Regions from separate parts of the Enterobacter cancerogenus genome, predicted to be linked through region 1. Evidence: predicted binding sites of a transcription regulator. Region 1 holds the regulator's gene; each other region holds the start of a gene.
The links. Region 1 encodes Fur, which represses iron uptake genes when iron is present. Its sites were predicted from a motif close to ATAATAATGAGAACNACTATCAA; they were not measured.
Positions count from the first base shown of each region.

Region 2: a site for Fur is predicted at 4,727-4,749, ahead of exbB (tol-pal system-associated acyl-CoA thioesterase). Genes of this name have one in related genera too.
Region 3: a site for Fur is predicted at 1,266-1,288, ahead of efeU (iron uptake transporter permease EfeU). Genes of this name have one in related genera too.

Region 1 covers NZ_CP077290.1:1,270,456-1,280,930, forward strand. Annotated here, with positions in the region: gene speF (ornithine decarboxylase SpeF) at 43-2,241, shown strand; gene potE (putrescine-ornithine antiporter) at 2,238-3,551, shown strand; gene pgm (phosphoglucomutase (alpha-D-glucose-1,6-bisphosphate-dependent)) at 3,696-5,336, opposite strand; gene seqA (replication initiation negative regulator SeqA) at 5,361-5,909, opposite strand; gene ybfF (esterase) at 6,093-6,866, shown strand; gene ybfE (LexA regulated protein) at 6,996-7,283, shown strand; gene fldA (flavodoxin FldA) at 7,439-7,969, shown strand; gene fur (ferric iron uptake transcriptional regulator) at 8,261-8,707, shown strand; gene chiQ (ChiQ/YbfN family lipoprotein) at 8,850-9,179, opposite strand; gene chiP (chitoporin ChiP) at 9,222-10,475, opposite strand, start outside.
Region 2 covers NZ_CP077290.1:3,456,015-3,466,489, reverse strand. Annotated here, with positions in the region: gene I6L58_RS16405 (aldo/keto reductase) at 1-332, shown strand, start outside; gene I6L58_RS16400 (TIGR00645 family protein) at 440-928, opposite strand; gene I6L58_RS16395 (ESA_00282 family adhesion-associated protein) at 1,010-1,513, opposite strand; gene I6L58_RS16390 (hypothetical protein) at 1,616-2,020, shown strand; gene I6L58_RS16385 (cytoplasmic protein) at 2,001-2,453, shown strand; gene I6L58_RS16380 (SDR family oxidoreductase) at 2,541-3,416, shown strand; gene exbD (TonB system transport protein ExbD) at 3,504-3,929, opposite strand; gene exbB (tol-pal system-associated acyl-CoA thioesterase) at 3,934-4,665, opposite strand; gene metC (cystathionine beta-lyase) at 4,917-6,104, shown strand; gene yghB (DedA family general envelope maintenance protein YghB) at 6,248-6,907, shown strand; gene I6L58_RS16355 (AraC family transcriptional regulator) at 6,952-7,851, opposite strand; gene yqhD (alcohol dehydrogenase) at 8,047-9,210, shown strand; gene dkgA (2,5-didehydrogluconate reductase DkgA) at 9,317-10,144, shown strand; gene I6L58_RS16340 (YgiQ family radical SAM protein) at 10,234-10,475, opposite strand, start outside.
Region 3 covers NZ_CP077290.1:882,475-892,949, reverse strand. Annotated here, with positions in the region: gene I6L58_RS04235 (NupC/NupG family nucleoside CNT transporter) at 1-1,092, opposite strand, end outside; gene efeU (iron uptake transporter permease EfeU) at 1,344-2,177, shown strand; gene efeO (iron uptake system protein EfeO) at 2,221-3,348, shown strand; gene efeB (iron uptake transporter deferrochelatase/peroxidase subunit) at 3,354-4,637, shown strand; gene phoH (phosphate starvation-inducible protein PhoH) at 5,137-5,925, shown strand; tRNA gene I6L58_RS04210 (tRNA-Ser) at 6,470-6,557, opposite strand; gene I6L58_RS04205 (isochorismatase family protein) at 6,694-7,371, opposite strand; gene I6L58_RS04200 (pirin family protein) at 7,383-8,252, opposite strand; gene I6L58_RS04195 (LysR family transcriptional regulator) at 8,363-9,268, shown strand; RNA gene I6L58_RS23110 (RtT sRNA) at 9,563-9,700, opposite strand; RNA gene I6L58_RS04190 (RtT sRNA) at 9,744-9,881, opposite strand; tRNA gene I6L58_RS04185 (tRNA-Ser) at 10,237-10,324, opposite strand.

The DNA of each region.
Region 1 (10,475 bases):
AGAAATCGAGGGACTGCTATTACCTAAAATAAAGAGTGAAAGATGAAAAATTTAAAAATTGCCATCAGCCGTACCTGCCCCGACTGTTTTACCACACATCGCGAGACGGTAGATGTCAGCACAACCGATTATATTGACGTCGCCGCCGTGGTTCTGGCCACCCAGGATATATATACAGGCGCGATAGAAGAAATTGAGGCGACAGGCTTTGGCATTCCTGTCTTTATTGCCACCCAGAAAGACGAGATTGTCCCGGCAGACTATTTGTCGCGCATTCATGGCGTTTTTGAATGTTCAGACACCAGCAATGATTTTTACGGACGCCAACTGGAAGCGGCGGCACAGAAGTACGAAACCCACCTGCGCCCGCCGTTCTTCCGCGCCCTGGTGGACTACGTTGAGCAGGGCAACAGCGAATTTGATTGCCCGGGGCACCAGGGGGGCCAGTTCTTCCGCCGTCATCCTGCCGGAAATCAGTTCGTGGATTTCTTTGGCGAGACCCTGTTCCGCGCCGACCTGTGCAACGCTGACGTGGCGATGGGGGATCTGCTGATCCACGAAGGCGCGCCGTGCATCGCCCAACAGCATGCGGCTAACGTCTTTAACGCCGATAAGACCTACTTCGTGCTGAATGGCACTTCATCGTCAAACAAAGTGGTGCTCAATGCCCTGCTCACGCCGGGCGACCTGGTGCTGTTCGATCGCAACAACCACAAATCTAATCATCACGGTGCCCTGCTACAGGCGGGCGCAACGCCGGTCTATCTGGAGACCGCGCGTAATCCGTATGGCTTTATCGGCGGGATTGATGCGCACTGCTTCGAAGAGCGCTATCTGCGCGAGTTAATATCCGACGTGGCACCCGATCGCACGCACGCACCGCGCCCGTTTCGCCTCGCGGTGATCCAGCTTGGTACTTATGACGGCACCATTTATAACGCCCGTCAGGTCGTGGATAAGATCGGTCATCTGTGCGACTACATCCTGTTTGACTCCGCCTGGGTGGGCTACGAACAGTTTATTCCGATGATGGCCGACTGCTCGCCGCTGCTTCTGGAGCTGAACGAAAACGACCCGGGCATTCTGGTCACTCAATCCGTGCATAAACAGCAGGCCGGCTTCTCGCAAACCTCGCAGATCCACAAGAAGGACAGCCACATTAAAGGCCAGCCGCGTTATGTGCCCCACAAGCGCCTCAACAACGCCTTCATGATGCACGCCTCCACCAGCCCGTTTTACCCGCTGTTCGCCGCGCTGGATATTAACGCCCGCATGCACGAGGGCCAGAGTGGACGCAATATGTGGATGGACTGCGTGGTAAACGGCATTGAAGCGCGCAAGCTCATTCTGGAAAACTGCCGGTTTATCCGCCCGTTCGTGCCTGAACAGGTCGATGGACGCCCCTGGGAGAGCTGGGATACGGCGGAAATAGCCACCGACCTGCGCTTCTTCCACTTCGTGCCGGGCGAACGCTGGCACGCCTTTGACGGCTACGCCGAGCACCAGTACTTCATCGACCCCTGCAAACTGCTGCTGACCACGCCGGGGATCAACGCCAGCAGCGGTGAGTATGAGGATTTCGGCGTACCCGCCACCATTCTCGCCAACTTCCTGCGCGAAAACGGCATCATCCCGGAGAAATGCGACCTCAACTCGATCCTGTTCCTGCTGACGCCTGCGGAAGATATGGGCAAATTGCAGCAGCTGGTCGCCCAACTGGTGCGCTTCGAAAAGCTGCTCCAGCGCGATGCGCCTTTAAAAGAGGTGCTGCCGTCACTCTATAAACAGCATCCGGATCGCTATGCGGATTACAGCCTGCGGCAAATCTGCCAGGAGATGCATGACCTGTACGCCCGCAATAACGTTAAACAGCTGCAAAAAGAGATGTTCCGTAAATCTCACTTCCCGCGCGTGATGATGAGCCCGCAGGAGGCGAACTACGCCTATCTGCGCGGCGAGGTTGAGCTGGTTTCGCTGCGCGATGCTGAAGGACGTATCGCCGCCGAAGGCGCGCTCCCTTATCCACCGGGCGTGCTGTGCGTGGTTCCCGGTGAAGTCTGGGGCGGTTCGGTACTGCGCTACTTTGCGGCGCTGGAAGAAGGGATCAACCTGTTACCGGGCTTCGCACCGGAACTCCAGGGTGTGTACGTCGAGGAGTGTGACGGTCGTAAGCAGGTTCGCTGCTACGTCATCAAACGGTCTGCTGACCAGCCCGCGCTGCTGAAAGGAGAAGCATTATGAGCAAGTCGAACAAGATGGGCGTGGTGCAGCTGACCATCCTCACCATGGTGAACATGATGGGGTCCGGGATTATCATGCTGCCCACCAAGCTCGCCGAGGTCGGGACCATCTCTATCATCTCCTGGCTGGTGACCGCCGTTGGCTCGATGGCGCTGGCCTGGGCGTTTGCCAAGTGTGGGATGTTTAGCCGCAAGTCAGGCGGCATGGGAGGCTATGCGGAATACGCGTTCGGCAAGTCCGGCAACTTTATGGCGAACTACACCTACGGCGTGTCGCTGCTCATCGCTAACGTGGCGATTGCCATTTCAGCGGTGGGTTACGGCACGGAGCTGTTTGGCGCCACGCTGAGTCCGGTGCAAATTGGGCTGGCGACCATCGGCGTGCTGTGGATCTGCACCGTCGCCAACTTCGGCGGCGCGCGCATCACCGGACAGCTCAGCAGCATTACCGTCTGGGGGGTGATTATCCCGGTAGTCGGGCTGTGCGTTATCGGCTGGTTCTGGTTTAGCCCGACGCTGTACGCCAACTCGTGGAACCCGCACCATGTGCCGTTCTTTACCGCGGTAGGTTCGTCCATCGCCATGACGCTGTGGGCTTTCCTGGGCCTGGAATCGGCCTGTGCCAACGCCGACGTGGTGGAAAACCCGGAGAAGAACGTGCCGATTGCGGTGCTGGGCGGTACGCTGGGGGCGGCGGTGATTTACATCCTCTCGACCAACGTGATTGCCGGGATCGTCCCAAATATGGATCTTGCCAGCTCTACCGCGCCGTTCGGTCTGGCCTTCGCGCAAATGTTCACCCCGGAAGTCGGGAAAGTGATTATGGGACTGATGGTGATGTCCTGCTGTGGTTCGCTGCTCGGCTGGCAGTTCACCATCGCGCAGGTGTTTAAATCCTCGGCGGATGAAGGCTACTTTCCGAAAATCTTCTCCCGCGTGACCAAAGCCGATGCGCCCGTGCAGGGAATGCTGGCGATTGTGATTTTCCAGAGCGGTCTGTCGTTGATGACCATCAGCCCGTCGCTGAACAGCCAGTTCAACGTGCTGGTCAACCTGGCGGTGGTGACCAATATCATTCCGTATATCCTGTCGATGGCAGCGCTGGTGATCATTCAGAAGGTGGCGAAGGTCGAACCGCGCAAAGCAAAAGCGGCGAATATCGTGGCGCTGATTGGGGCCATCTACAGCTTCTATGCGCTCTACTCCTCCGGTCAGGAAGCGATGCTCTACGGCGCAATGGTCACGTTTATGGGCTGGACGCTGTACGGGCTGGTTTCACCGCGTTTTGAGTTGACGAACAAACACAGCTAAAAAAAAGCCCGGTGGCGCTAGCGCTTACCGGGCCTACAAAATCAATGTAAAACGGCAACCCTGGGGTTGCCGTTTTTAGTGTTTTCTCCCTCTCCCTGTGGGAGAGGGTCGGGGTGAGGGCATCAGCCCGCAACACACCAGCACTTACGCGTTTTTCAGCACTTCGCTGACAATCTCTACCGCTTCTTTCTCAATCTGCTGACGGTGCTCAGCGCCGAGGAAGCTTTCACAGTAAATTTTGTACGCATCTTCCGTGCCGGACGGACGCGCGGCGAACCAGCCGTTTTCGGTCATCACCTTCAGACCGCCGATAGACGCGCCGTTACCCGGAGCGGCCGTCAGGCGAGCCGTGATCGGATCACCGGCCAGAGTGCTGGCGCTGACCATTTCTGGCGAAAGCTTAGACAGCGCCGCTTTCTGCGCAGAGGTCGCGCTCGCCTGGAGACGGTTGTAGCTTGGCGCGCCAAAACGCTCCGCCAGCTCGTTATAGTGCTCCTGCGGGTTTTTACCGGTGACAGCGGTGATTTCCGCTGCCAGCAGACACATGATGATGCCGTCTTTATCGGTTGACCACGGCGTGCCGTCGAAGCGCAGGAAGGAAGCCCCCGCGCTCTCTTCGCCGCCGAAGCCGAAGCTGCCGTCGTGCAGACCGTCAACAAACCATTTGAAGCCTACCGGCACTTCCACCAGCTTGCGGCCCAGCGCGTCGACCACGCGGTCGATCATCGCAGAAGAGACCAGCGTTTTACCGACAGCCACCTCGTTGCCCCACTGTGGACGATGCTGGAACAGATAATTAATCGCCACCGCCAGATAGTGGTTCGGGTTCATCAGGCCAGCAGGCGTGACGATACCGTGACGGTCATAATCCGGGTCGTTAGCAAACGCCAGATCGAATTTATCGCGCAGCGCCAGCAGGCCGGCCATTGCGCACTCTGACGAGCAGTCCATACGGATCGCGCCGTCTTTATCCAGGTGCATAAAGCGGAAGGTCTGATCGACGTGATCGTTCACGATGGTCAGGTTCAGCTTGTAGTGCTCGGCAATACGTTTCCAGTATTCGATACCGGAACCGCCAAGCGGGTCAACGCCCAGCGTCAGGCCCGCTTTCTGAATCGCCGCCATGTCGACGATCTCCGCCAGCCCTTCCACGAATGGCTGCACCAGATCCTGCTCTTTCACGTGGCCAGAGGCCATGGCCGCATCCAGAGAGATGCGCTTAACGCCTTTCAGATCGTCTGCGAGCAGCGCGTTGGCGCGGTCTTCCACCACTTTGGTGACGTTAGTGTCTGCCGGGCCACCGTTAGGCGGGTTGTATTTGATGCCACCGTCATCCGGCGGGTTGTGGGATGGCGTAATCACAATCCCGTCTGCCAGCGCGCCCCCTTTCTGGTTGTGCACCAGAATGGCGTTGGACACCGCAGGCGTTGGCGTAAAGCCGTTGTTCTCCTGAACAATCACGTCGACGCCGTTCGCCGCCAGCACTTCCAGTACGGAAATGAAGGCCGGTTCAGACAGGGCGTGCGTATCTTTCCCAACATAGCACGGACCGGTGACGCCGTTTTTGGCGCGCTCTTCCGCGATGGCCTGGGCAATGGCCAGAATGTGCGGCTCGTTAAAGCTGTGGCGCGCCGCGCTGCCGCGGTGGCCAGATGTACCAAACTTCACTGCGTGTTCTGCGTTGCCCACCACCGGCTTCAGCACGTAGTACTGGGCGGTCAGTTGAGCGACGTTAATCAAATCGCTTTGTTGTGCAGGTTGGCCTGCACGGCTGTGATTTGCCATTGCCTGGTCCTTCTGATGCAAGGGTTAAATTGTACCGCAAACCTTTTCAATCAATTCCGCCGGGAACTGCATGGACTGCATGATGTGTTCAATCATGCTGCACTTGCGGCCCGTATTGGTATTGGTGATCACCCAGTACGGTGTGCCCGGGACGTGTTTAGGTTTGGTTTGATTGCCATTTTGCAGCAGCGTCTGCTCATCGCCCGCGAAGTAAACGCGGGTACGACCATGCAGCGACTCGGTCGCTTCAGCAAACGCGGTGTTATCCAGTGAATAAAGTGTAGTCAGCACCAGCATAAAGCGGTTAACCGCCTTTTTCTGTTCTGCATACTCATCTGACAGCAGCAGCTCGCGCATCGCGCGCACTTTGTCTTTCACCGGCGCGACGGCAGGTTTTGCTTGTGCGGTAACACTCGGCTGAGAGACGACATCTTTAGTGGCTGGGGTAGCAGGCTGTGCGGCGGCGGAAATTTTGAGCATACGCCGTAAAATGTCGGACGCGCTCTCCCCGATATGCCGCGTCTGGCTGGCAATATACTGATAGAGTTCGTCATCAACTTCGATTGTTTTCATCTTAATCCAGTGCGATATCTTATCTGAATACAAGTCGTTGGGATTATAGGAGCAAATCCCAACAGCGGATAGCGTCAAACCAGGTTGGCGGCAAAAGTCGGATTAAACTGGATCCTTGCAGCCGGGCGGCAGAATGGACAACATGATACCCTAACCTGACATACGTAAAAAAAGAACTTTGCCATGAAATTGAATACCCGAGCGCAATCTGCACAATCGCCGAACAATAATTCTCCCATCGTACTGGTTCACGGCCTGTTTGGTAGCCTGGATAACCTGGGCATACTGGCGCGCGATCTGGTTGCCGATCATGACATTTTGCAGGTCGATATGCGTAATCATGGCCTTTCCGGGCGTTCGCCTGACATGACTTATGCGGCGATGGCGCAGGATTTGCTGGATACGCTGGATGCCCATCAACTTGAGAAGGTCACTTTAGTCGGGCATTCCATGGGTGGCAAAGCGGTGATGGCGCTGACGGCGCTGGCACCGGAACGTATTGCTGGTCTGGTGGTGGTTGACGTGGCCCCCGTGGATTACGACGTACGTCGCCACGACGAGATTTTCGCGGCGATCAATGCGGTCACGGAGTCTGGCGTGTCTACCCGTCAGCAGGCCGCAGCCGTCATGCGTGAACACCTCGATGAGGAAGGCGTGGTGCAGTTCCTGCTTAAATCCTTTGTCGACGGTCAGTGGCGTTTTAACGTCCCGGTACTTTGGGATCAGTATACTCACATTGTCGGCTGGCAGCCGGTTCCCGCCTGGCAGCACCCTGCCCTCTTTATTACCGGCGGCAATTCACCCTACGTGACCGAGGCGTACCGCGACGCACTGCTGGCGCAGTTCCCACAGGCTCGCGCGCACGTCATCGCCGGGGCGGGCCACTGGGTTCATGCAGAAAAACCGGAGGCGGTCCTGCGCGCTATCCGCCGCTATCTTACTGATACGGCGAATTGATTAAAAAGAGAGCGACTGGAAGACAGAGGGCTTCCAGTCGTTGGCGTGTCGTTTTCGGTGATGTATGATGGCGCGCTTATCGCCCGGGCATTAACAGGGCGGCTTGTTTTCCCCCGAAGTCTCTGAATCATGGCCAAAGAACAAACGGACCGTACGACACTAGACCTGTTCGCGAATGAGCGTCGCCCGGGACGACCCAAGACGAATCCGCTTTCGCGTGATGAACAGCTGCGTATCAATAAACGCAACCAGCTTAAACGCGATAAAAATCGTGGGCTTAAGCGTGTCGAACTGAAGCTCAACGCTGACGCTGTCGATGCGCTAAACGAGCTGGCCTCCGCCCGTGATATCAGCCGCAGCGAGTTGATTGAAGAGATGCTGCTCGCTCAGCTCAACGCGTTACGCAGCAAGGCATAAGTCTGAAAAACCCCCGTATTTCCCTTTTCATGTAGCACAGAGTGCAGTCCTGCGCGATAGCTGTTTCCGCAGGGTTGCCAGTTCTGCTATTATTGCCCTTATCCGTGGACAAATTGCGCCACCATACCATTAAGTTTCAAGAGGTTATTTTACTCATGGCAATCATCGGCATTTTCTTCGGCAGTGATACCGGCAATACCGAAAACATCGCAAAAAACATTCAAAAACAGCTCGGTAAAGACGTTGCCGATGTACATGACATCGCCAAAAGCAGCAAAGAAGACCTCGAAGGTTATGACATCCTGCTGCTGGGTATACCGACCTGGTACTATGGCGAAGCGCAGTGCGACTGGGACGATTTCTTCCCGACGCTCGAAGAAGTGGACTTCAACGGCAAGCTGGTTGCCCTGTTTGGCTGCGGCGACCAGGAAGACTACGCGGAATACTTCTGTGATGCGCTGGGCACCATCCGCGACATCATTGAGCCACGCGGCGCGGCGATTGTCGGCCACTGGCCAACGGCGGGCTACCACTTTGAAGCGTCCAAAGGCCTGGCAGACGACGATCACTTCGTGGGTCTGGCTATCGACGAAGATCGCCAGCCAGAACTGACCGCTGAGCGTGTCGAAAAATGGGTGAAGCAGGTCCGTGAAGAACTGAACCTCGACGACATTCTTAACGCCTGATTTTCCTGCGGCGCAACTGCGGTTGCGCCCGCATGCCAGGTAAAACCGATTAAATTAATTGCTACAAACTTTTAACTTTTTCGCTCAGACCTGTACAATATCCCCCTGATAAAAAGTGGGCTCCATCGAACAAGTTTGTTGGTGATACCACGTTTTTATAAGCATACTTTGCCTGAGACTTGCAGTTTTCATTTAGCCATGGCAGTTCTATAATGAGACGCATTATCCCAGGTGCATTTTCTGTCACTTCTTCTTTTGAAGTGAAACGTTTAGCAACAGGACAGATTCCGCATGACCGACAACAATACCGCATTAAAGAAGGCTGGCCTGAAAGTAACGCTTCCTCGGTTAAAAATCCTTGAAGTGCTTCAGGGGCCAGACAATCACCATGTCAGTGCGGAAGACCTTTACAAGCGTCTTATCGACATGGGCGAAGAAATTGGGCTGGCAACCGTTTATCGTGTGCTGAACCAGTTTGATGACGCGGGCATTGTTACCCGTCATAATTTCGAAGGCGGTAAATCTGTTTTCGAGCTGACCCAGCAACACCACCACGATCATCTGATCTGCCTCGACTGCGGCAAGGTCATTGAGTTCAGCGATGATTCTATTGAATCACGCCAGCGTGAAATTGCCGCGCGCCACGGTATCCGTCTGACTAACCACAGCCTGTACCTGTATGGACACTGTGCGGAAGGCGATTGCCGCGAAGATGAGCACGCGCACGACGCGAAATAAGCAAACTTTCATACTCTGAGCCAGCCGCAAGGTTGGCTTTTTTTTGCCTTAAAAAGCCCGGTGGCGCTGCGCTTACCGGGCCTACGGGCGATGACACCTCTGTAGGTTCGGTAAGCGCAGCGCCACCGGGCGTCAAACAGCGCTATTGGTTATTATTACGAATTTCCTGCCAGATCTTATCGCAACGCTTCTCGACTTCCTGATCGTTACCGGTTTGACGCGCCTGAATACAGGCCTGGTAATCCATCACGCGGACATTCTCCTGCGTCGCGAACTGCTCATGCGCTTTCTCTTTCTTCAGCACATTCAGCACGCTCTGGCAGGCTTCAACTTTCTCCGGCGAGCCTTGCGCGGTATTGATACAGGCGCTGTAGGCCTCTTTCAGACGCGAATCTTCTTTCGGGGCCTGAGGCTGCGCACAGGCCACCAGCCCTGTTGCCAGCATCGCGACCATGACTACTTTTCTTTTCATCTGCCGTCTCCGTTTCGGCGGGCCACGCCCGCCGGGGTTTCATCAGAAAATAGTGAATGGCGCGATGACCATGAATTTCACGTCACGTTCATCCTGGAAGATGTTGCCGTAACCGCCCGCATAGCTTGGGATATCGGAGTGGTTGTCATACTGCGTGAAGTGCAGTTTGAACATGGTGCCCTTGGCACGCCCGTCCTGCAGGGTGTAGCTCGCATCCAGACTGTAGGAGGACTCTTTCAGGCGGTAATTAGGATCGTAGTACGCATCCGGGGTTGCCATATCAGCAGGCTTCGCGTCCCACGCGTAAGCATAAGAAGCACCGACCGCCCAGCCTGGCAGATTCCAGTTTTTCAGGTCATACATTGCACCGAAGAAGACGGCTTTTTCACCGTCGGCGTTGAAGTCAGAGCGGTTATCCCACCAGATATCCAGACGACCGTTTGATGATGCATAAGTTGGGGTCATACGCTGCAGGAAGTAACCCTGCTGCCCTTCCGCCTTCACCCACGTCCCTTCCAGACGCAGGTCAACCTGGCCCACCTTGTAACCGAAGGTCAGCGCCTGCAGCCATGCGGTACCGTCGTAGATATCGTTAACGGTGCCGTTGCTGGCTTTATCACGCGTGCCATAGAACTGATAGCTGGTGCTCAGCGGGCTGCCCACAACGTCGAATTTGTAGCTGGCTTTCGCGAAATACTGATCGATATAGCCTTCAGCCTGTCCGAAGGCGGCTTCCAGTACCAGGTCGTTTTTGAAGTCATACTTCGCACCCAGGGAGTGGAGGTAGTCCACTTTAGTGGTTTTATCGTTCTGGTAGAACTTATCCATCTCAATGTGCCACGGCGCTTTGTATTCGTTGGTCCACATATAGGAGAAGCTCAGCGCCCCGGCATCGCCGTAGTCAAAATTGGCCCCCGCTTCTGCGCCCTGATAGGTACCCGGCATGAAGCTCCAGTGTGGGGCTAACAGCGTCTGTCCGGTTGGCTGAATATAACCTGCGCGCGCCCATACCGGGCCGTATTTGAATTTCGCCGCAGCCTTATAGAGGCTTATGCCGCTCTTATCCCCGGACCAGTCTTCGTCATAGGCTTTATTGCTGGAGGAGAATGCGATTTCGTTCGGGTGACCGCTGTCGCCGTTTTCCGCCATTTCAATTGCGGTAAACGCCGCAATATCCAGGCCAAACATATCCGCGGCATAACCCGACTGGAAGTCCAGGTTGGCGTTCCAGGTGGAGTGAGAAAGGTTGGTTTTGTATTTGTCTTCAGTGACGTCTTTACGGTCACGCTCACGCTG
Region 2 (10,475 bases), 2.2 Mb from region 1:
GCATTCCGGACGGATCGCGCATGCAGCGTGAAGGCAAGAAAGTGCGCGGACTGACGGAAAACATGCTGACCGAGGCCAACCTGAACAGCCTGCGCCTGCTTAACGAAATGGCGCACGCCCGCGGGCAGACGATGGCGCAGATGGCGCTGAGCTGGCTGCTGAAAGACGAGCGCGTCACGTCGGTGCTGATCGGTGCGAGTCGCCCTGAGCAGCTTGAGGAGAACGTTCAGGCGCTGGAAAACCTGCGCTTTACGGACGATGAACTGGCGCGAATTGACCAGCACGTTGCGGATGGTGAGTTGAATCTGTGGCAGGCGTCGTCAGATAAGTAAAGTGAACGGAAATACCCCCACAGCCGTATATTCCCCTCACCCTAACCCTCTCCCCTAAGGGGCGAGGGTTAGGTTCGATGCGCGCATAAATTTGTGCATGAGGGAAATTACTTCTTACTGATCTTATCCAGATACCCCATCACGAACGCCGACAGGACAAACGTCAGGTGGATAATGACATACCACATCAGCTTGTTGTCCGGTACGTTCTTCGCATCCATAAACACGCGTAAAAGATGGATGGAGGAGATCGCCACAATGGAGGCGGCCACTTTGTTTTTCAGCGAGGTGGCGTCCATTTTGCCGAGCCAGCTCAGCTTTTCTTTGCGCGCGTCGATGTCCAGCTGAGAGACAAAGTTCTCATAGCCGGAGAACATCACCATCACCAGCAGCCCGCCGACCAGTGTCATGTCCACCAGCGACAGCAGCACCAGAATCAAATCCGCTTCCGCAATGGAGAAGATGTTGGGCAAGACGTGAATAATTTCCTGGAAGAACTTGATCGTCAGAGCGATAAGCGCCAGGGAGAGGCCAAAGTAGACCGGCGCCAGGATCCAGCGAGAGGCGTACATTGCGTTTTCAAAAAAGCGTTCCATAGAGTCCTGTCTGCAAACGAAACCAGCGCTCAGTATATCTCAGGAGCGCTTACTGTTTGCAACAGCTAACCAACAAAGCACTTACACTTCCTGCGGGTTTACGTCCGGGCGCGCATATTCCGGCCACACCAGCGCCACCAGCTCCGGGTAGGCTTCAAGGCTGAACTCGCGAAAACACTGGCGCAGATTTAATACGTCCAAATCCGAATACGAGACCTTCTCGCCATTCAGACAACGTTTTTTGATATTGTCATAATATTTGTACACCGCCGAATTCAGGTCGCTGCAGCGGCGCTGTGCTTCAAACAACCCGGGCGTATCATTAATTTCAGCCATTTTCATGCGCTTAATAGTCGCATGCAAAAAGTCGATATATTCATGATTGACCCGCCAGTACCAAACCGGTGTTATCGCGTTCATCAATACCGAGAAATGATCTTCCCCTTCCTCTTTTGTCATCGGCTCTGGCTGTGGCGGGACGCTGGCATCCTTCGATACTTTGGTTTTATTGAACTCTTGCATCAATAAAAGAACGCCGGCGGTCAGTAATAGCAATGTAATGACCGTAAAGAAAATACTGTTCATGGGTAGGCTCCATTTTTTTTGATTTTAAAATTGCCTCATGTTATTGTCAACGAATCTCACCCTAATACTAACCCCACCCTGTTGAAATTAAAGGACGTTACAATGCTGCCCGACAATCTCGTCCCGGCTAAGTACCACATCACGCCTGTGGAGCAGCCTGCGAAGGAAGCAGAAAAAGAGACGAATTTCACTCAGGGAAAAAGAAAGCTCTCCGATTATGAGTCCGAAATATTAATTGGTGTCTCACAGTCCGGTAAATCCCGTAATATGTTGCTGGAAGAACACGACCGCCATATTAAGGATCGCTTGTTTCGCGCCGTAAAAATTGAAGCCTTTGTACACCTGCTGGACGATCTGCAAGCCGAGGGCGAAATAGATGCCCAGACCTTAAGTCAAATAATGGCTGAAAAAACCAAAGAAATAAACGAAGCGGGAAATGAAATTTGGCTTAATTTAATTACCCGCGAAAAAAACACCCCCATTTTTTATGACCTCGGGGAAGATTAACGTGAAAGCAGTTAGCGATAATAACGTTTATTTGACTTTAGAAGATAAAAAAAGCGACGAGTTTATCTTAAAGCAGAATCTCGCTGCGTTACGAAACATCAAAAACGCCGAGATGACGCGTATTACCCAGGATCTGGTCTCTATCCCGGCGACGCTGGTGCGCCTGAAATGGCAGAACCGCCGTGAAATTTATGCTTTACAGGTGAAAGAGGAGATTTACGGCGCGGTGATGAATGCCATCATTGAAAAGCAGCCGGAGCTGAAAGAGAAGCTCCTCGGACGCCTTGAAGCCCACTACCAGTACCTGCTGGCGCGCGAAACCGCAACCCTGCGCCTGACCCGCAAACTCGCCGAAGGCGACTACCGCACCTCCAGCATCACCTGCGTCGCGCTTGATGAAGAGGCGCACGCCAGTATTACAGATAATCCTTAATTATCCCTGCTTTTCGATAAAATCTCCTACGCTTAATGGGTAAGTTCACTCAAAAGGAGATCCCTTATGGCACATCACCAGACGAAAATGCAGGACCCCACCACGCAGTATCACACCGGTGAATACCCTAAGCAGAAGCAGCCTGCCCCTGGCGTGCAGTCAAAGATGACGCCTGTGCCGGACTGTGGCGAAGAGAGCTATAAAGGCAGTGGACGACTCCAGGATCGTAAGGCGCTGGTGACAGGGGGCGATTCCGGTATCGGACGCGCTGCCGCCATCGCTTACGCGCGTGAAGGCGCAGACGTAGCGATTAACTACCTCCCGGCGGAGGAAGAGGACGCGCAGCAGGTCAAACAGCTGATTGAAGAGGCGGGACGTAAAGCGGTGCTGATCCCGGGCGACCTGAGCGATGAGCAGTTTGCCCGCTCGCTGGTGCATACCGCGCACGGGGCGCTGGGTGGTCTGGATATCCTGGCGCTGGTTGCCGGTAAGCAGACGGCGGTAGAGAAAATTGCCGATCTCACGACCGAGCAGTTTAAAGAGACCTACGCGGTCAACGTCCTGGCGCTGTTTTACATCACCCAGGAAGCCATCCCGCTGCTTCCGGCCGGGTCCAGCATCATCACCACGTCCTCGATTCAGGCCTACCAGCCAAGTCCACATCTGCTGGATTATGCCTCAACCAAGGCCGCGATCCTGAACTACAGCCGCGGGCTGGCGAAGCAGATCGCCGAAAAAGGGATTCGCGTGAACGTGGTCGCACCGGGTCCAATCTGGACCGCGCTGCAGATTTCCGGCGGCCAGCCGCAGGAGAAAATCCCGCAGTTTGGTCAGCAGACGCCGATGAAGCGTGCGGGGCAACCTGCGGAGCTGGCACCGGTGTATGTCTATCTGGCAAGCCAGGAATCCAGCTACGTCACGGCAGAAGTGCACGGCGTGTGCGGGGGAGAACACCTCGGTTAAAAACCGTTGTGGGGAATAAACAAAGGGGGCCGCGATGGCCCCCTTTTTACATTCACAGTGTGTTACCGACTGGCGTTAACGGTGAAATCACTTCGCCGCCGTTTTCTCTTCACCCACCAGACCAATCTTCAGGTAACCCGCCTGATGCAGCGTGTCCATTACCTTCATCATGGTTTCGTAATCAACGGTTTTATCCGCGCGGAAGAACACGGTGGTGTCTTTCTTGCCGCCGGTGAGCTGGTCCAGCGCCGGAATGACTGACGAATCCGTTACCGGGTCGTTGCCCAGGAACATGGATTTATCGGCCTTAACCGACAGGTAGATTGGCTTTTCCGGACGCGGCTGCGGCTGGCTGGACGAGGCCGGCAGGTTCACCTTCACGTCAACCGTCGCCAGCGGCGCAGCCACCATGAAGATAATCAGCAGCACCAGCATCACGTCGATAAACGGCGTGACGTTGATTTCATGCATTTCGCCGTTATCGTCCAGATTTTCGTTAAGACGCATTGCCATAGTATCAACCTAAGCGCAGTTTGGACGCCGCATGTACCGGTTTAACGGCGCTGGCGTTGAGGTCCAGGTCACGGCTTTGCAGCAGCAGAACCTGCGCCGCAACGTCACCCAGCGTGGCTTTATAGCTGCCAATCATACGCGCGAAGATGTTGTAGATAACGACCGCAGGAATTGCTGCCACCAGGCCGATAGCCGTCGCCAGCAGCGCTTCTGCGATACCCGGCGCAACAACCGCCAGGTTGGTAGTCTGCGTTTGGGCAATACCGATAAAGCTGTTCATGATGCCCCAGACGGTACCGAACAGGCCGACAAACGGAGAGATCGCACCGATTGTCGCCAGATAACCGTTACCGCGGCCCATATGACGGCCCACAGCAGCAACACGACGTTCCAGACGGAAGCCGGTACGCTCTTTGATGCCTTCGTTATCTTCACTGCCTGCGGAGAGTTCCAGCTCGTTCTGCGCTTCATTCACTAAAAGGGAGGTCAGGCTTTTCGCGTGGAAGGATGAGGTCAGGTCGGATGCCTGATCCAGAGAGCGGGCTTCAGCCAACTGCTGCTGTTCGCGCTTAAGACGACGCTTCTGCGAAATAAGCTCAACGCTCTTGCTGAAGAAAATAGCCCAGGTGACAACGGACGCCAGGATCAGGCCGATCATCACAATCTTAACCACGATGTCGGCATGATGATACATGCCCCAAACGGAGAGATCCGTCTGCATCAAATTATTACCCACTCTGTATCTCCAGGACGCAAATCACAAATTCTGAGCATAATAATATCAAAACAACGTCGAATTGATAGTAGTTCTCATTAGTATTTACATAGTGCCGTAAATTTCACTCACTTTCCTTGCGCTTACGCAGGAAAAATTTTCAGAGCCGCAATTTTAGAAAATTTTCGCCTTATTCCACCATCGCAGAAGTGCACTTTTTTACTTTCATGGTAGTCTGGACGTCCAGACGTATAAAAACAGGGCTATCCAGGATGACGAAGAAGCAGCTTGATACCACGCTGGTGCAGGCCGGACGCAGCAAAAAATACACCCAGGGCGCGGTCAACAGCGTGATCCAACGGGCCTCCTCTCTAGTGTTTGATACCGTTGAGGACAAAAAGATCGCCACGCGTAACCGCGCCACTGGCGGGCTGTTCTACGGGCGTCGGGGCACCCTTACCCATTTTTCGTTGCAGGAAGCGATGTGCGAGCTGGAAGGCGGGGCGGGCTGCGCGCTGTTCCCCTGTGGCGCAGCGGCCGTTGCCAACACTATTCTGGCGTTCGTGGAACAGGGTGACCATATCCTGATGACCAACACGGCGTACGAACCGAGCCAGGATTTCTGCACCAAAATCCTCAGCAGGCTCGGCGTCACCACCGGCTGGTTCGACCCGCTAGCGGGCGAAGGCATTGCCGACCTTATTCAGCCGAACACGCGCATTGTGTTCCTGGAATCACCGGGGTCGATCACCATGGAAGTACATGACGTCCCGGCCATCGTTAAGGCGGTGCGCAGCAAAGCGCCTGAGGCAATCATCATTATCGACAACACCTGGGCGGCGGGCGTGCTGTTTAACGCGCTGGAATTCGGTATCGATATCTCCATTCAGGCCGCGACCAAATACCTGATTGGCCACTCTGACGGCATGATTGGCACCGCGGTATCTAACGCCCGCTGCTGGGATCAACTGCGTGAGAATGCCTACCTGATGGGCCAGATGGTGGATGCTGATACGGCCTACATGACCAGCCGCGGCCTGCGCACGCTGGGCGTGCGCCTGCGTCAACACCATGAAAGCAGCCTCAGGGTGGCCGAGTGGCTGGCGCAGCATCCGCAGGTTGAGCGGGTTAACCATCCGGCGCTTCCCGGCAGTAAAGGCCATGAGTTCTGGAAACGTGACTTTACGGGCAGCAGCGGGCTGTTCTCATTCGTGCTTAAAAAACGGCTGAACAATGACGAGCTGGCAAGCTATCTGGATCATTTTACCCTGTTCAGCATGGCCTACTCCTGGGGCGGGTTTGAATCGCTGATCCTGCCTAACCAGCCGGAGCAGATCGCGGCGCTACGCCCGGGCGGAGAAGTGGACTTCAGCGGCACCCTGATCCGACTGCATATTGGTTTAGAAAATGTTGACGATTTAATTGCCGATTTAGCAGCAGGGTTTGCGCGCATCGTGTAGAGTGCAGGCTGAAAGTGTACTCCCTGGACATTTTTATTCACGGCGCAACCGGAAAAGTCTGCATGAGTTGCGCCTGCGATCAATCCCAACGGGCCAATTAGGGAGTACAATAGCGTTATATCTGCTGTTCCACAGGAAAGTCCATGGCTGTTATTCAAGATATTATCGCTGCGCTCTGGCAACACGATTTTGCCGCGCTGGCGGACCCGCACGTTGTGGGAATTGTCTATTTCGTGATGTTTGCGACCCTGTTTCTGGAAAATGGATTACTGCCAGCCTCGTTTCTGCCCGGTGACAGCCTGCTACTGCTTGCAGGGGCGTTAATCGGCAAGGGCGTGATGGACTTCGCACCCACGATGATAATCCTCACTTCCGCCGCCAGCCTTGGCTGCTGGTTGAGCTATTTGCAGGGCCGCTGGCTCGGGAATACCCGCGTCGTGAAGGGCTGGCTGGCGCAGTTGCCGCACAAATATCATCAGCGTGCGACCTGCATGTTTGATCGTCATGGCCTGCTGGCGCTGCTGGCCGGGCGCTTCCTCGCTTTTGTTCGCACCCTGCTGCCAACAATGGCCGGCATTTCCGGGCTGTCGAACCGCCGCTTCCAGTTTTTCAACTGGCTGAGCGCCCTGCTGTGGGTTGGCGTGGTGACATCCCTGGGCTATGCGCTGAATATGATCCCGTTTGTAAAACGTCATGAAGATCAGGTGATGACCTTCCTGATGGTGCTGCCGATTGTCCTGCTGGTTGCCGGGCTGGTAGGGACGATTGCGGTGGTGATTAAGAAGAAATATTGCAGCGCGTGATCCCCTCACCCTGACCCTCTCCCCACAGGGGAGAGGGGGAAAACCTAAGCGCCCTGCATTGTTCTGATGCGCGTCGCATCTTCCCCCGGCGTCACGCCGAAATAGCGCTTAAATTCCCGACTAAACTGCGATGCACTTTCATACCCAACGCGCATAGCCGCCGCGCTGGCCTTCATGCCGTCGTGGATCATCAGCATGCGCGCCTTGTGCAGCCGGTAGGTTTTAAGATACTGCAGCGGCGAGGTGCTGGTGACCGACTTAAAATTATGGTGGAACGCCGACACGCTCATGTTCGCCTCTGCCGCCAGCTGGTCCACGCTGAGGTTTTCCGTATACTGGCTTTCAATGCGTTTCAACACGCGGCTGATCAGGCTGAAGTGCGTCTGACGGCTCACCAGCGCCAGTAGCGCCCCGCCCCCCGGCCCTAACAGAACGTGGTAGAGGATCTCGCGGATAATCTGCTTGCCGAGGATACGGGCATCCAGCGGTCTTTCCATGACGTCCAGCAGGCGTTCAACGGCGCAGAGGATTTCATCCGACAGCGTCGCGGAGTTGATGCCGCTGGCCGCCATCGACGGCTGGAACAGCTCATCTTCCCCAATGTCCATCAGCAGCTCCTGCAGTTGCAGAATATCAACATTCACGCGGATCCCCGCCAGCGGAACCGCCTCCGTCGCGAACGTTTCACATTCAAAGGGTAAAGGCACCGTCAGGAGCAGATATTCATTGGTGTCGTAACGAAACACGCGCTCATTGATATAGCCAATTTTATGGCCGGAAAAGAGAAAAACGATGCCCGGCTGGTACATCACCGGCGTGCGCGTACCCGGCTGCGTCCCGTAGAGCAGGCGGATATCCGGCAGCAGCGCACTCAGGGAATTTTGCTTATCTATCAACTGTTTGATTTGCGAAGTAAGCTGTAAACAGATGTCATCGCGGTTCATTTTTTCTTACTCCAGAGGCGGTTTCCGACCCATGCAGTGTGCGCAATTTCATTCACTTTCTCCAGTACTCTGTAGAAATGGGCAAGACATCGGCAGAAATGTGCATTGAGAGGATAGCGCCAGATAGCCACAATGTGCAGCATCAGGTCGCCATTTGCGCCACCGCGGTTTTTCACCCACCAGAGGGAAAGAGCAATGAATAACTTTAATCTACATACCCCCACCCGCATCCTGTTTGGTAAAGGTGCCATCGCCGAACTGCGCGAGCAGATCCCCGCTGACGCCCGCGTGCTGATCACCTACGGTGGCGGCAGCGTGAAAAAAACCGGCGTGCTGGATCAGGTTTACAGCGCGCTGGACGGTCTGGACGTGCGTGAGTTCGGCGGCATCGAGCCAAACCCGTCTTACGAAACGCTGATGAACGCGGTGAAAATCGCGAAAGATGAGAAGATCACCTTCCTGCTGGCCGTGGGCGGCGGTTCTGTTCTGGACGGCACCAAATTCATCGCCGCAGCGGCCCACTACGCGGACGGCATCGATCCGTGGCATATTCTGGAAACCCGCGGCAGCGACGTGAAAAGCGCGATCCCAATGGGCTCCGTGCTGACCCTGCCCGCCACCGGTTCGGAATCGAACAAAGGTGCGGTGATCTCCCGTAAAACCACGGGTGATAAGCAGGCCTTTATGAACGAACACGTTCAGCCGGTATTTGCCATTCTGGACCCGGTTTACACCTACACCCTGCCTGCACGTCAGGTCGCCAACGGCGTGGTGGATGCGTTTGTTCACACCGTTGAGCAGTACGTTACCTATCCGGTGGATGCCAAAATTCAGGACCGCTTCGCAGAAGGCATTCTGCTGACCCTGGTTGAAGATGGCCCGAAAGCGCTGCAGGAGCCGGAAAACTACGACGTGCGCGCCAACGTGATGTGGGCGGCAACTCAGGCGCTGAATGGCCTGATCGGTGCCGGCGTGCCGCAGGACTGGGCAACCCATATGCTCGGCCACGAGCTGACGGCGATGCACGGTCTGGATCACGCACAAACCCTGGCGGTGGTTCTGCCTGCGCTGTGGAATGAAAAACGTGACACCAAACGCGCCAAACTGCTGCAGTACGCCGAGCGCGTGTGGAACATCACCGAAGGTTCTGACGATGCGCGTATCGATGCCGCTATCGAAGCGACCCGCAACTTCTTTGAAAGCCTGGGCGTGCCAACGCGTCTTTCCGGCTATGGCCTGGACGGCAGCTCCATCCCTGCCCTGCTGGCAAAACTCGAGGCGCACGGCATGACGCAACTGGGCGAGCACGGCGACATCACCCTGGACGTAAGCCGTCGTATTTACGAAGCGGCACGCTAAGCGTTTTTGTTGTCCCACCTTTCGTTTTTTGACATTTCGTCCAGACTTAATGCACACCAACATCGTCGGAGGCTCCCTTCGACGATGAGCAAATGGAGGAGGAAAAATGGCAAACCAAACCGTGATCAAGCTTCAGGACGGCAACGTAATGCCCCAGTTGGGGCTCGGCGTATGGAAAGCCGGTAACGACGAGGTCGTGTCCGCCATTCATAAAGCACTGGAAGTCGGCTACCGGTCGATTGATACCGCTGCCGCGTACAAAAATGAGGACGGCGTGGGCAAGGCGCTCGCCAGCGCAGGCATGCCCCGCGACGACCTTTTCATCACTACCAAGCTGTGGAACGACGACCAAAAACGCCCGCGCGAAGCCCTGCAGGAGAGCCTGGACAAGCTGCAGCTCGATTTTGTCGATCTGTATCTGATGCACTGGCCGGTTCCGGCTATCGATCATTACGTGGATGCCTGGAAAGGCATGATTGAGCTCCAGCAGGCTGGGCTGGTGAAAAGCATTGGGGTGTGTAACTTCCAGGTGCACCACCTGCAGCGTCTGATTGACGAGACGGGCGTCGCGCCGGTCATCAACCAGATTGAGCTGCACCCGCTGATGCAGCAACGTCAGCTGCATTCCTGGAACGCCACGCACAAGATCCAGACCGAATCCTGGAGCCCGCTGGCACAGGGCGGTGAAGGCGTATTCGATCAGAAGATCATTCGTACGCTGGCGGATAAATATGGCAAAACCCCGGCGCAGATTGTGATTCGCTGGCATCTGGACTGCGGCCTAGTGGTGATCCCGAAATCGGTCACGCCTTCGCGCATCGCTGAGAACTTCGACGTCTGGGATTTCCGCCTGGATAAAGATGAGCTGGGTGAGATTGCGAAGCTGGATCAGGGCAAGCGTTTGGGGCCGGATCCGGATCAGTTTGGGGGGTAATTTTCCCTCACCCTAACCCTCTCCCACAGGGAGAGGGTACATTTTACACCCTCTCCCTGTGGGAGAGGGCCGGGGTGAGGGCATCACCGTTATCCGATCTTACGTTTTCCCGTTTTTTTCGCCCCCGTTGCCCCACCGTTCGAACGCTGATGCACAATCGGCGTATGTTTCGTGAGGGCCGGGCGCGTATGGCGATTCTGGCGGCGTGCTTCCCGCATTTCATCGAGCGTTGGCGCAGGGACCAGGCAGTCGCGGCGTGAGCCAATCAGGTGTTTTTTACCCATCTCTTCCAGCGCCTGGCGGATCAGCGGCCAGTTAGCCGGATCGTGGT
Region 3 (10,475 bases), 390 kb from region 1:
CTGACGCTCGTTAAGGCCTTTAATCGCTCCGGCGACAATGCCGATAGACGCAAAGTTAGCGAACGACACCAGGAAGACGGATAAAATGCCCAGCCCGCGCGGTGACATCTGATGGGCAATTTTTTGCAGCTCAATCATCGCCACAAACTCGTTCGCCACCAGTTTGGTTGCCATAATGCTGCCGGCGTGCAAGGCATCGTGGAGCGGGATCCCAATAAGCCACGCCAGCGGATAGAAGACGTAGCCCAGGATCTGCTGGAAGCTCATACCAAATACGCTGGAGAAGAGGGCGTTGACCGCGCTAATCAGCGCAATAAAGCCAATCAGCATCGCCAGAATAATCATCGCTACTTTAAACCCGGCCAGAATATATTCGCCGAGCATTTCAAAGAAGCTTTGCGATTCATGCATTTTTTCCAGCTTAATCTCTGATTCCGCTTCCGGGCGCGCCGGGTTGATAATCGAGAGAATAATAAAGGTGCTGAACATATTGAGAATAAGCGCCGCAACGACAAATTTGGCGTCGAGCATGGTCATATAGGCGCCGACAATCGACAGGGAAACGGTCGACATGGCGGTGGCAGCCATCGTAAACAGACGGCGCGAGGAGAGATCGCCCAGGACGCCTTTGTAAGCAATGAAGTTTTCCGACTGGCCGAGGATCAGCGAGCTTACCGCGTTAAACGATTCCAGCTTGCCCATGCCGTTCAGCTTTGACAGCAGCGTGCCGATTACGCGAATAAAAATCGGCAGAATACGCCAGTGCTGGAGAATACCAATCAGCGCCGAAATAAATATAATCGGGCACAGTACGCCGAGGAAAATAAACGCCAGCCCTTTTTCACCCATCCCCCCGAAGACAAAATTCGTCCCTTCGGCCGCGAATTTCAGCAGGGATTCAAAGAATCCCGAGACGTAACGAATAATAAACAGGCCGCTTTGCGCGTGCAGGAAAAAAAAGGCCAGCGCAATTTCAATAACGATCAACTGTAAGACAAAGCGAATACGAATTTGGCGGCGATCGAAACTCACCAGCCAGGCAAGGGCGAGGATTATGACCAGCGCCAGCAGGAAATGGATAATGTTATACATAGTGTGGTTACGGTTGGTTTTTGAGGCGGACATTTAGCCACAGTGCCGATTAACCGTAAATGGGCATTTTCGTTATAACTTATAAACTTAATTATAACTACGCTAACTATTACCCGGCGATCCGTTTACATCTCGTCATCAAAACGCCCCATATTTCGCTTGTTTTTCTTTCCGCCGTAATGATAATCACTATCAAAAGAATTTACCTTTCTTTGCATCAGTTGACCGCGATAAACATTTAAGGTGTCGGCATGTTTGTTCCATTTCTCATTATGTTACGTGAAGGCCTTGAAGCGGCCCTGATTGTCAGCCTTATCGCCAGTTATCTGAAGCGAACCCAGCGCGGACGCTGGATTGGCGTGATGTGGGTGGGCGTTTTTCTGGCGGCCGCGCTCTGTCTGGGGTTGGGCATTCTTATCAACGAAACTACCGGCGAATTCCCGCAGCGGGAACAGGAGCTGTTTGAAGGGCTGGTCGCAGTGATTGCGGTGGTGATCCTCACCTGGATGGTGTTCTGGATGCGCAAAGTGTCGCGCAACGTGAAGGTGCAGCTGGAGCAGGCGGTGGACAACGCACTGCAAAAAGGCAATCACCACGGCTGGGCGCTGATCGCGATGGTCTTTTTCGCCGTCGCGCGCGAGGGTCTGGAATCGGTTTTCTTCCTGCTGGCGGCATTCCAGCAGGATGTCGGCATCTGGCCGCCGCTGGGTGCCATGCTCGGGCTGGCAACCGCCGTCGTGCTCGGCTTTCTGCTCTACTGGGGCGGCATCCGCCTTAACCTGGGCGCGTTTTTCAAATGGACCAGCCTGTTTATTCTGCTGGTCGCGGCCGGGCTGGCGGCGGGGGCGATCCGCGCCTTCCATGAAGCCGGGCTGTGGAATCACTTCCAGGACGTGGCGTTTAACCTCAGCGGCATTCTCTCCACCCATTCTCTGACCGGAACGTTACTGGAAGGCATTTTTGGCTACCAGGAAACGCCAAGCATCAGCGAAGTGGCGGTGTACTTCCTCTACCTTATTCCGGCGCTGGTGCTGTTCTTTATGCCTTCGCGCCCCAGCACTCAGCCGTCGCAAATCGCGCCGTGAAGTGCATTATTTAGTTACAACATACTTTTAAATGGGAAAGGTCATGGCAATTCAATTTCGTCGTAGTGCGTTACAGGTTGGTATGGCGGCGCTCTTTGCGTCTGCATTATCCGCGCAGGCCGCTGATATTCCGCAGGTGAAAGTCACCGTGAATGATAAGCAGTGTGAACCGATGACCATCACGGTTAACAGCGGTAAAACCCAGTTTATTATTCAAAACCACAGTCAAAAGGCGCTGGAGTGGGAGATCCTCAAAGGCGTGATGGTGGTGGAAGAGCGCGAAAATATCGCGCCGGGCTTCACCCAGAAGATGACCGCTAACCTGCAACCGGGTGAATATGACATGACCTGCGGTCTGTTGACGAACCCGAAAGGGAAACTGATCGTTAAGGGCGAAGCCACTGCTGACGCGGCCAAAGGGGATGCCCTGCTGAGTCTGGGTGAGGCCATCACCGCGTATAAAGCGTATGTCATGAAAGAGACTGCGGATCTGGTTGCCGGGACAAAAGCCTTTATCGACGCGGTGAAAGCAGGAGATATCGAAAAAGCGAAATCCCTGTATGCCCCAACCCGCCAGCACTATGAGCGTATCGAACCGATTGCCGAGCTGTTCTCCGACCTCGACGGCAGTATCGATGCCCGCGAAGATGACTACGAGCAGAAAGCAGCCGATCCTAAATTCACCGGCTTCCACCGCCTTGAAAAAGCTCTGTTCGGCGACAACTCCACCAAAGGGATGGAGAAATATGCGGAGCAGTTGAACAGCGACGTGCTGGACCTGCAAAAACGCATCAGCGAGCTGGCGTTCCCACCGTCAAAAGTGGTGGGCGGTGCAGCAGGCCTGATTGAAGAAGTGGCGGCGAGCAAAATCAGCGGTGAAGAAGATCGCTACAGCCACACCGACCTGTGGGATTTCCAGGCGAACGTTGACGGCGCGCAGAAGATTGTTGATTTGCTGCGTCCTCAGCTGCAGAAAGAGAACGGCGAACTGCTGGCGAAAGTCGATGCTAATTTCAGGAAAGTCGACGCTATTCTGGCGAAGTACCGCACCAAAGACGGATTTGAAACCTACGACAAACTGACCGACGCTGACCGTAACGCGCTGAAAGGCCCTGTGACCACCCTGGCGGAAGATCTGGCTCAACTGCGCGGCGTGCTGGGTCTGGACTAAGTAGAATGAACAAGCAAGACGAGTATGACGTCGCACAACCGTCGCGACGTCGGTTACTGAAAGGGGTAGGGGCGCTCGGCGGCGCGCTTGCCCTGGCGGGAGGGTGTCCGGTGGCACATGCGGCAAAACCGCAGAGTGCCCCCGGCACGCTGTCACCGGATGCCCGCATGGAGACCCAGCCTTTTTACGGCGTGCACCAGTCGGGCATTTTGACCCCGCAGCAGGCCTCCATGATGCTGGTGGCTTTCGATTCACTGGCAAGTGACAAAGCCGACCTGGAGCGTTTGTTCCGCCTGCTGACGGCACGTATCGCGTTTCTCACCGCGGGTGGGCCAGCCCCGGACACGCCAAATCCGCGCCTGCCGCCGATGGACTCCGGTATTCTGGGGCCGTTTATCGCCCCTGATAATCTGACAATCACCGTATCGCTGGGTGAATCGCTGTTTGATGCACGTTACGGGCTGACCAAACAAAAGCCCATTTCGCTGCAAAAGATGACGCGTTTTCCCAACGACTCCCTCGACGCGGCCCTCTGTCATGGCGATCTGCTGCTGCAGATCTGCGCCAATACGCAGGACACGGTGATCCACGCCCTGCGGGACATTATTAAGCACACGCCGGACCTGCTGAGCGTGCGCTGGAAGCGGGAAGGGTTTATCTCTGACCACGCTGCCCGCAGTAAAGGAAAAGAGACGCCGGTCAACCTGCTGGGCTTTAAGGATGGCACGGCCAACCCGGACAGCAGCGATGCCACGCTGATGAACGAGGTGGTCTGGGTGACCGCCAACCAGGGGGAACCGGCATGGGCTGTGGGCGGCAGCTATCAGGCGGTGCGGATCATTCAGTTCCACGTCGAGTTCTGGGATCGCACGCCGCTTAAAGAACAGCAGACGATCTTCGGTCGCGATAAGCAAAGCGGCGCGCCGCTCGGCATGAAGAACGAGCATGACGTGCCCGACTATGCCCGCGACCCGCAAGGGGACGTGATTGCGCTGGATAGCCATATCCGGCTCGCCAATCCGCGCACGCCAGAAACACAGTCCAGCCTGATGATGCGCCGTGGCTACAGTTACTCCCTGGGCGTGACAAATGCCGGCCAGCTCGATATGGGGCTGCTGTTTGTCTGCTACCAGCACGACCTTGAGAAAGGCTTCCTGACCGTGCAGAAGCGGCTCAACGGCGAAGCGCTGGAGGAGTACATTAAACCTATCGGCGGTGGCTATTTCTTTGCTCTGCCTGGACCGCGCACGCCAGATGCCTATCTCGGTCAGGGGCTGATCGAAGCCTGATAATCGTCCCTGCGATTGTTCGCAGGGACATTATTTTTCGCGATGACTATCTTGTTGTTATTTTTCTGTAATATTTCTATATGAGACTGAATCCACTGCAGGTACAGTCTTAAAAGTTGCATTATGGTAAAATAAATGTTGCATTTATGATAATCCCTGATGTACTTAAGATAAGACAGCGGTAGTTCCCGGCAGTGAAACTGATTCACTATGGAGATCGCGAATGGTAGCGTCCTGTACTGGACAAGGTAAACGTAACACCCGCAGCACCCGGCGCGGAGGCTCTGACTCCGGCAGCGATCTTTTCACTACAGATTTATCCCCCTCAACGCAACACCCTCTTACTACCGACGTGCAAAATGGTGCGCGTAGCCGTTTTGTGTCGTCATCCGGCAAAGCAAGCAATGGCTTACAAGGAAGCCAACCCTCTGATGTTTGTGCGCATAATCGTGCCGACGCTGGCGCGTGTGATGAATACCAACAACTCAAGGTGCTATCCATGGGAAGACAAAAAGCAGTGATCAAAGCTCGTCGCGAAGCAAAACGTGTGCTGAGACGGGATTCACGTAGTCATAAACAGCGTGAAGAAGAGTCGGTCACCTCGCTTGTGCAGATGAGTGGCGTAGAAGCAATTGGCATGGCGCGGGACTGCCGTGATACTTCCCCAATTGTGGCGCGGAATGAAGCTCAGGCGCACTACCTGAATGCTATCGAGAGTAAACAGCTCATCTTTGCAACCGGTGAAGCCGGATGCGGGAAAACCTGGATTAGCGCGGCCAAAGCGGCAGAGGCGCTGATCCATAAGGACGTGGACAGAATTATTGTCACCCGTCCGGTACTGCAGGCTGATGAAGATCTCGGTTTCTTACCCGGAGATATCTCAGAGAAGTTTGCTCCCTACTTCAGGCCCGTCTATGACGTGCTGGTGAAGCGACTGGGCGCATCCTTTATGCAGTACTGCCTGCGGCCAGAGATTGGCAAGGTGGAAATCGCGCCGTTCGCCTATATGCGCGGACGTACATTTGAAAATGCGGTCGTGATCCTTGACGAGGCTCAGAACGTGACCGCTGCGCAAATGAAGATGTTTTTAACGCGCCTCGGGGAGAACGTGACGGTCATCGTCAATGGCGATATCACCCAGTGCGACCTGCCGTCGGGCGTCAAGTCCGGCCTGAGTGACGCCATGGCTCGTTTTGAAGAAGACGAGATGATTGGGGTGGTACGCTTTACCAAAGATGACTGCGTGCGTTCGGCGCTGTGCCAGCGAACGCTGCAGGCGTACTACTGAGTGACGTGTTGTGTTCAAGGCCCGGGGAACCGGGCTTTGTTTTTTTGTGCAGTTTGTTGCGCCGGGTGGCGCTGCGCTTACCCGGCCTACGGGGCCGGTGCGGTTTTACCAAAGGTTAGGACGTTTTCCCTCTCCCTTGGGGAGAGGGTTAGGGTGAGGGGCCCAGACCGCACAAGGGTGAAGTGCAACATGCAAAAAAAAGCCCGCATTTTCATGCGAGCTCTTTCTTAAATATGGCGGTGAGGGGGGGATTGACTCGCTGCGCTCGCCCGTTGTCGAACCCCGGTCGGGGGTTCTCATCCCCCCGTTGGTGTGCAACATGCGAAAAAAAAGCCCGTACTTTCGTACGAGCTCTTCTTTAAATATGGCGGTGAGGGGGGATTGACTCGCTGCGCTCGCCCTTCGGGCAGCCTGTTCGCTGCGCGCCCAGTCTGTCCAACGGGCTGCCGCCCGTTGTCGAACCCCGGTCGGGAGTTCTCATCCCCCCGGTGGTGTGCAACATGCAAAAAAAGCCCGTACTTTCGTACGAGCTCTTCTTTAAATATGGCGGTGAGGGGGGGATTCGAACCCCCGATACGTTGCCGTATACACACTTTCCAGGCGTGCTCCTTCAGCCACTCGGACACCTCACCATATTGTTTTGCTGCCTGACCGCTTGGGGGCAACGGGGCGCTACTATAGGGAGTTGCGCTAAAACGGTCAAGCAGATTTTCTGTATTTGTGCTTGTTCGGTTAAGCCTTAATCAGCTTAGGTTGCAGCACCGGGTATTAACGCTGTGAATCGAGCATTTCGCCGTTTTTCACGACTTCCTGCGCCTTACCGTAGCTTTCGATCAACAGCTGATAGGCCGGGAAGATATGCGTATAAACCTCAGCCCACTGTGCAGCGTCTTCACGATTCCATGTCCGCTGGATCTCGGAGGCCACGGCAGCGGTATCCATTGGCACAACGCCCGCCTGAACCACACGGGCCAGGGTGATCTCCTGCGCCATTTTGCTGTAGGTGCCAGAGGCATCAATCACCGCAAACACTTTATAGCCGTCCGCCACCGCGCTGATGGATGGGAACGCCATGCAGACGCTGGTGATGGTCCCGGCAATAATCAGCGTTTTACGCCCGGTGGCTTTTACCGCCGCCACAAACTCCGGGTTATCCCAGGCGTTAATCTCACCTTTTCGGGCTACGTACTGGGCGTGCGGCGCGTTGGCGTGGATCTCCGGGATCAGCGGTCCGTTTGGCCCCTGCGGAACGGATGCAGTGGTAATCACCGGGATCTGCGCAAGCGTTGCGATTTTTGCCAGTGCTGCCGCACGGGCGCGCAGTTCCGGCATAGGCATGTCGCCAACGGTCTGGAACAGCCCGCTCTGATGATCGATAAGCAGCATGACCGCATCATTCGCATCAATGACCGGGCGGGAACCGTTAAAATTTGCAGGTGTAGACATGTTCTTCTCCTTTATGACGAGAGGATCTGGCCAAAACGGCCTGAGTTGAAATCACGGATAGCTTCTGCGATTTCGGTTTTACTGTTCATCACAAACGGGCCGTAACCGACGATCGGCTCGTTCAGCGGTTCGCCCGCCATCAGCAGCACTTTGGTATCGCTGTTGGCTTCCAGGTGGACGGTGTCACCTTGCTGGCTGAGCACCACCAGCTGCGCTTCACCCGCCTGGGCGGTGCCGTTCACCGTGACGCTTCCTTCCAGCACCACAAGCGCTGTGCTCCAGCCTTCGGGCTGATGGAAGGTGTGGTGGCTTCCCTGATTCAACGTCATATCCCAGACGTTCAGCGGGGAGAACGTCCGGGCCGGGCCGTCAGTCTCGCCGTAGCGGCCTGCGATCACCCGCAGCGTTCCACTGTCGTCCGGCAGCGTCACCACCGGGATCGTCTCTTTGGTGATGCTTTGATAGCCGGGTGCGGCCATTTTGTCTTTCGCAGGCAGGTTGACCCACAGCTGCATCATTTTGAGTTCCCCTCCTTTTTGTGAGAACGCGCTGGAGTGAAACTCTTCGTGCAAAATGCCCGAGCCTGCCGTCATCCACTGCACATCGCCCGGTCCAATCACGCCGGCTTGTCCCGTCGAATCGCGATGCTCCACTTCGCCGGAATAGACAATGGTGACCGTTTCAAATCCACGATGAGGATGCTGACCAACGCCGCGTTTTGCCCCGTCAGCCGGGAAGGCAAAGGGACCGGCGTAGTCCAAAAGCAGGAACGGGCTGAGCGGTTCACCGTGCGTCTGATAAGAAAACATCGAGCGAACCGGAAAACCGTCGCCGACCCAGTGCTGTCGCGGTGCGGTATAAACGCCTGTGACCTGTTTCATGATGAACTCCTGATGTTCTGTTGATGTAATTAGCTTATATTCAGGTCTAATATTCCGGTAGAGCGTGAAAATGACACTCACTGTTCCGTTTGTGGAACGATGGAGAGGGTATGCAGGATCTCAACGATTTAGCCTGGTTTGTGAAAGTGGTCGAGCACGGAGGATTTGCGGCAGCGGGGCGGGCGCTTGATGAGCCTAAATCGAAACTGAGCCGCCGGATAGCTCAGCTGGAGGAGCGGCTTGGCGTGCGCTTAATTCAGCGTACCACGCGGCAGTTTACGGTGACGGAGGTCGGGCAGACGTTCTATCAGCACTGTAAGGCAATGCTGGTGGAAGCGGAGGCGGCAGAGGAGGCCGTGGCTGCGCTGCAGGCCGAACCGCGCGGTATCGTCAGGATCACCTGTCCGGTTACGTTGCTGCATGTCCACGTAGGGCCAATGCTGGCACGCTTTCTGGCGCGCTATCCCGGCATCAATCTGCAGCTGGAGGCAACCAATCGGCGGGTCGATCCGGTAGCCGAGGGGATTGATGTGGCGATCCGCGTGCGGCCGCGTCCGTTTGATGACAGCGATCTGGTTCTAAGGGTGCTGGCCGACAGGGGACATTGTCTGGTGGCGGGGCGGCAGCTGGTTGAACGCCTGGGCGCACCGCTTACCCCCTCGGCGCTGAGCGACTGGCCGGGCTTAAGCATGGGAGCCGGTAAACAGGTACATAAATGGGATCTCTGCGGTCCGCAGGGCGCAAAAGCGGAGATCCATTTCACGCCGCGCTTTATTACCACCGACATGCTGGCGCTACGCGAAGCGGCGATGGCGGGTGTGGGCGTAGTGCAATTGCCGATTTTGATGGTGAAAGAGCAACTTGCCTCCGGTGAACTCGTTCGGGTACTGGAAGACTGGGAACCAAGACGGGAAGTGATCCACGCGGTTTATCCGTCCCGGCGCGGGCTGTTGCCATCCGTCAGAACGCTGGTGGATTTTCTCACCGAAGAGTATGCACGTATGGTGGAGGAGTAATAATTCCCTCTCCCCTGGGGAGAGGGCTAGGGTGAGGGGCCCAGACCGCACAAGGGTAAAGTTCAACATGCAAAAAAAAAGCCCGTACTTTCGTACGAGCTCTTCTTTAAATATGGCGGTGAGGGGGGGATTGACTCGCTGCGCTCGCCCTGCGGGCAGCCTGTTCGCTGCGCGCCCAGTCTGTCCAACGGGCTGCCGCCCGTTGTCGAACCACGGTCGGGAGTTCTCATCCCCCCGGTAGTGTGCAACATGCAAAAAAAAGCCCGCATTTTCATGCGAACTCTTCTTCAAATATGACGGTGAGGGGGGGATTGACTCGCTGCGCTCGCCCTTCGGGCAGCCTGTTCGCTACGCGCCCAGTCTGTCCAACGGGCTGCCGCCCGTTGTCGAACCACGGTCGGGAGTTCTCATCCCCCCGGTAGTGTGCAACATGCAAAAAAAAGCCCGCATTTTCATGCGAACTCTTCTTCAAATATGACGGCGAGGGGGGGATTGACTCGCTGCGCTCGCCCTTCGGGCAGCCTGTTCGCTACGCGCCCAGTCTGTCCAACGGGCTGCCGCCCGTTGTCGAACCCCGGTCGGGGGTTCTCATCCCCCCGGTGGTGTGCAATATGCAAAAAAAAAGCCCACATTTTCATGCGGGCTCTTCTTTAAATATGGCGGTGAGGGGGGGATTGACTCGCTGCGCTCGCCCTGCGGGCAGCCTGTTCGCTGCGCGCCCAGTCTGTCCAACGGGCCGCCGCCCGTTGTCGAACCCCGGTCGGGGGTTCTCATCCCCCCGGTAGTGTGCAACATGCAAAAAAAAGCCCGTACTTTCGTACGAGCTCTTTCTTAAATATGGCGGTGAGGGGGGGATTGACTCGCTACGCTCGCCCGTTGTCGAACCCCGGTCGGGGGTTCTCATCCCCCCGGTGGTGTGCAACATGCAAAAAAAAGCCCGCATTTTCATGCGAGCTCTTCTTTAAATATGGCGGTGAGGGGGGGATTCGAACCCCCGATACGTTGCCGTATACACACTTTCCAGGCGTGCTCCTTCAGCCACTCGGACACCTCACCATATTGTCATCCCGTTGTTGTCGGGACGGGCGCTAATGTAAGGAAAAGCCGAACTGCCGTCAACTCACTTTTTCAGTAATGTCGTGCGTTTAGACAAACTTCAGACAACCTGATTCCTAAATGCACGGAAACCGTCTTTTTTATCAGCAAC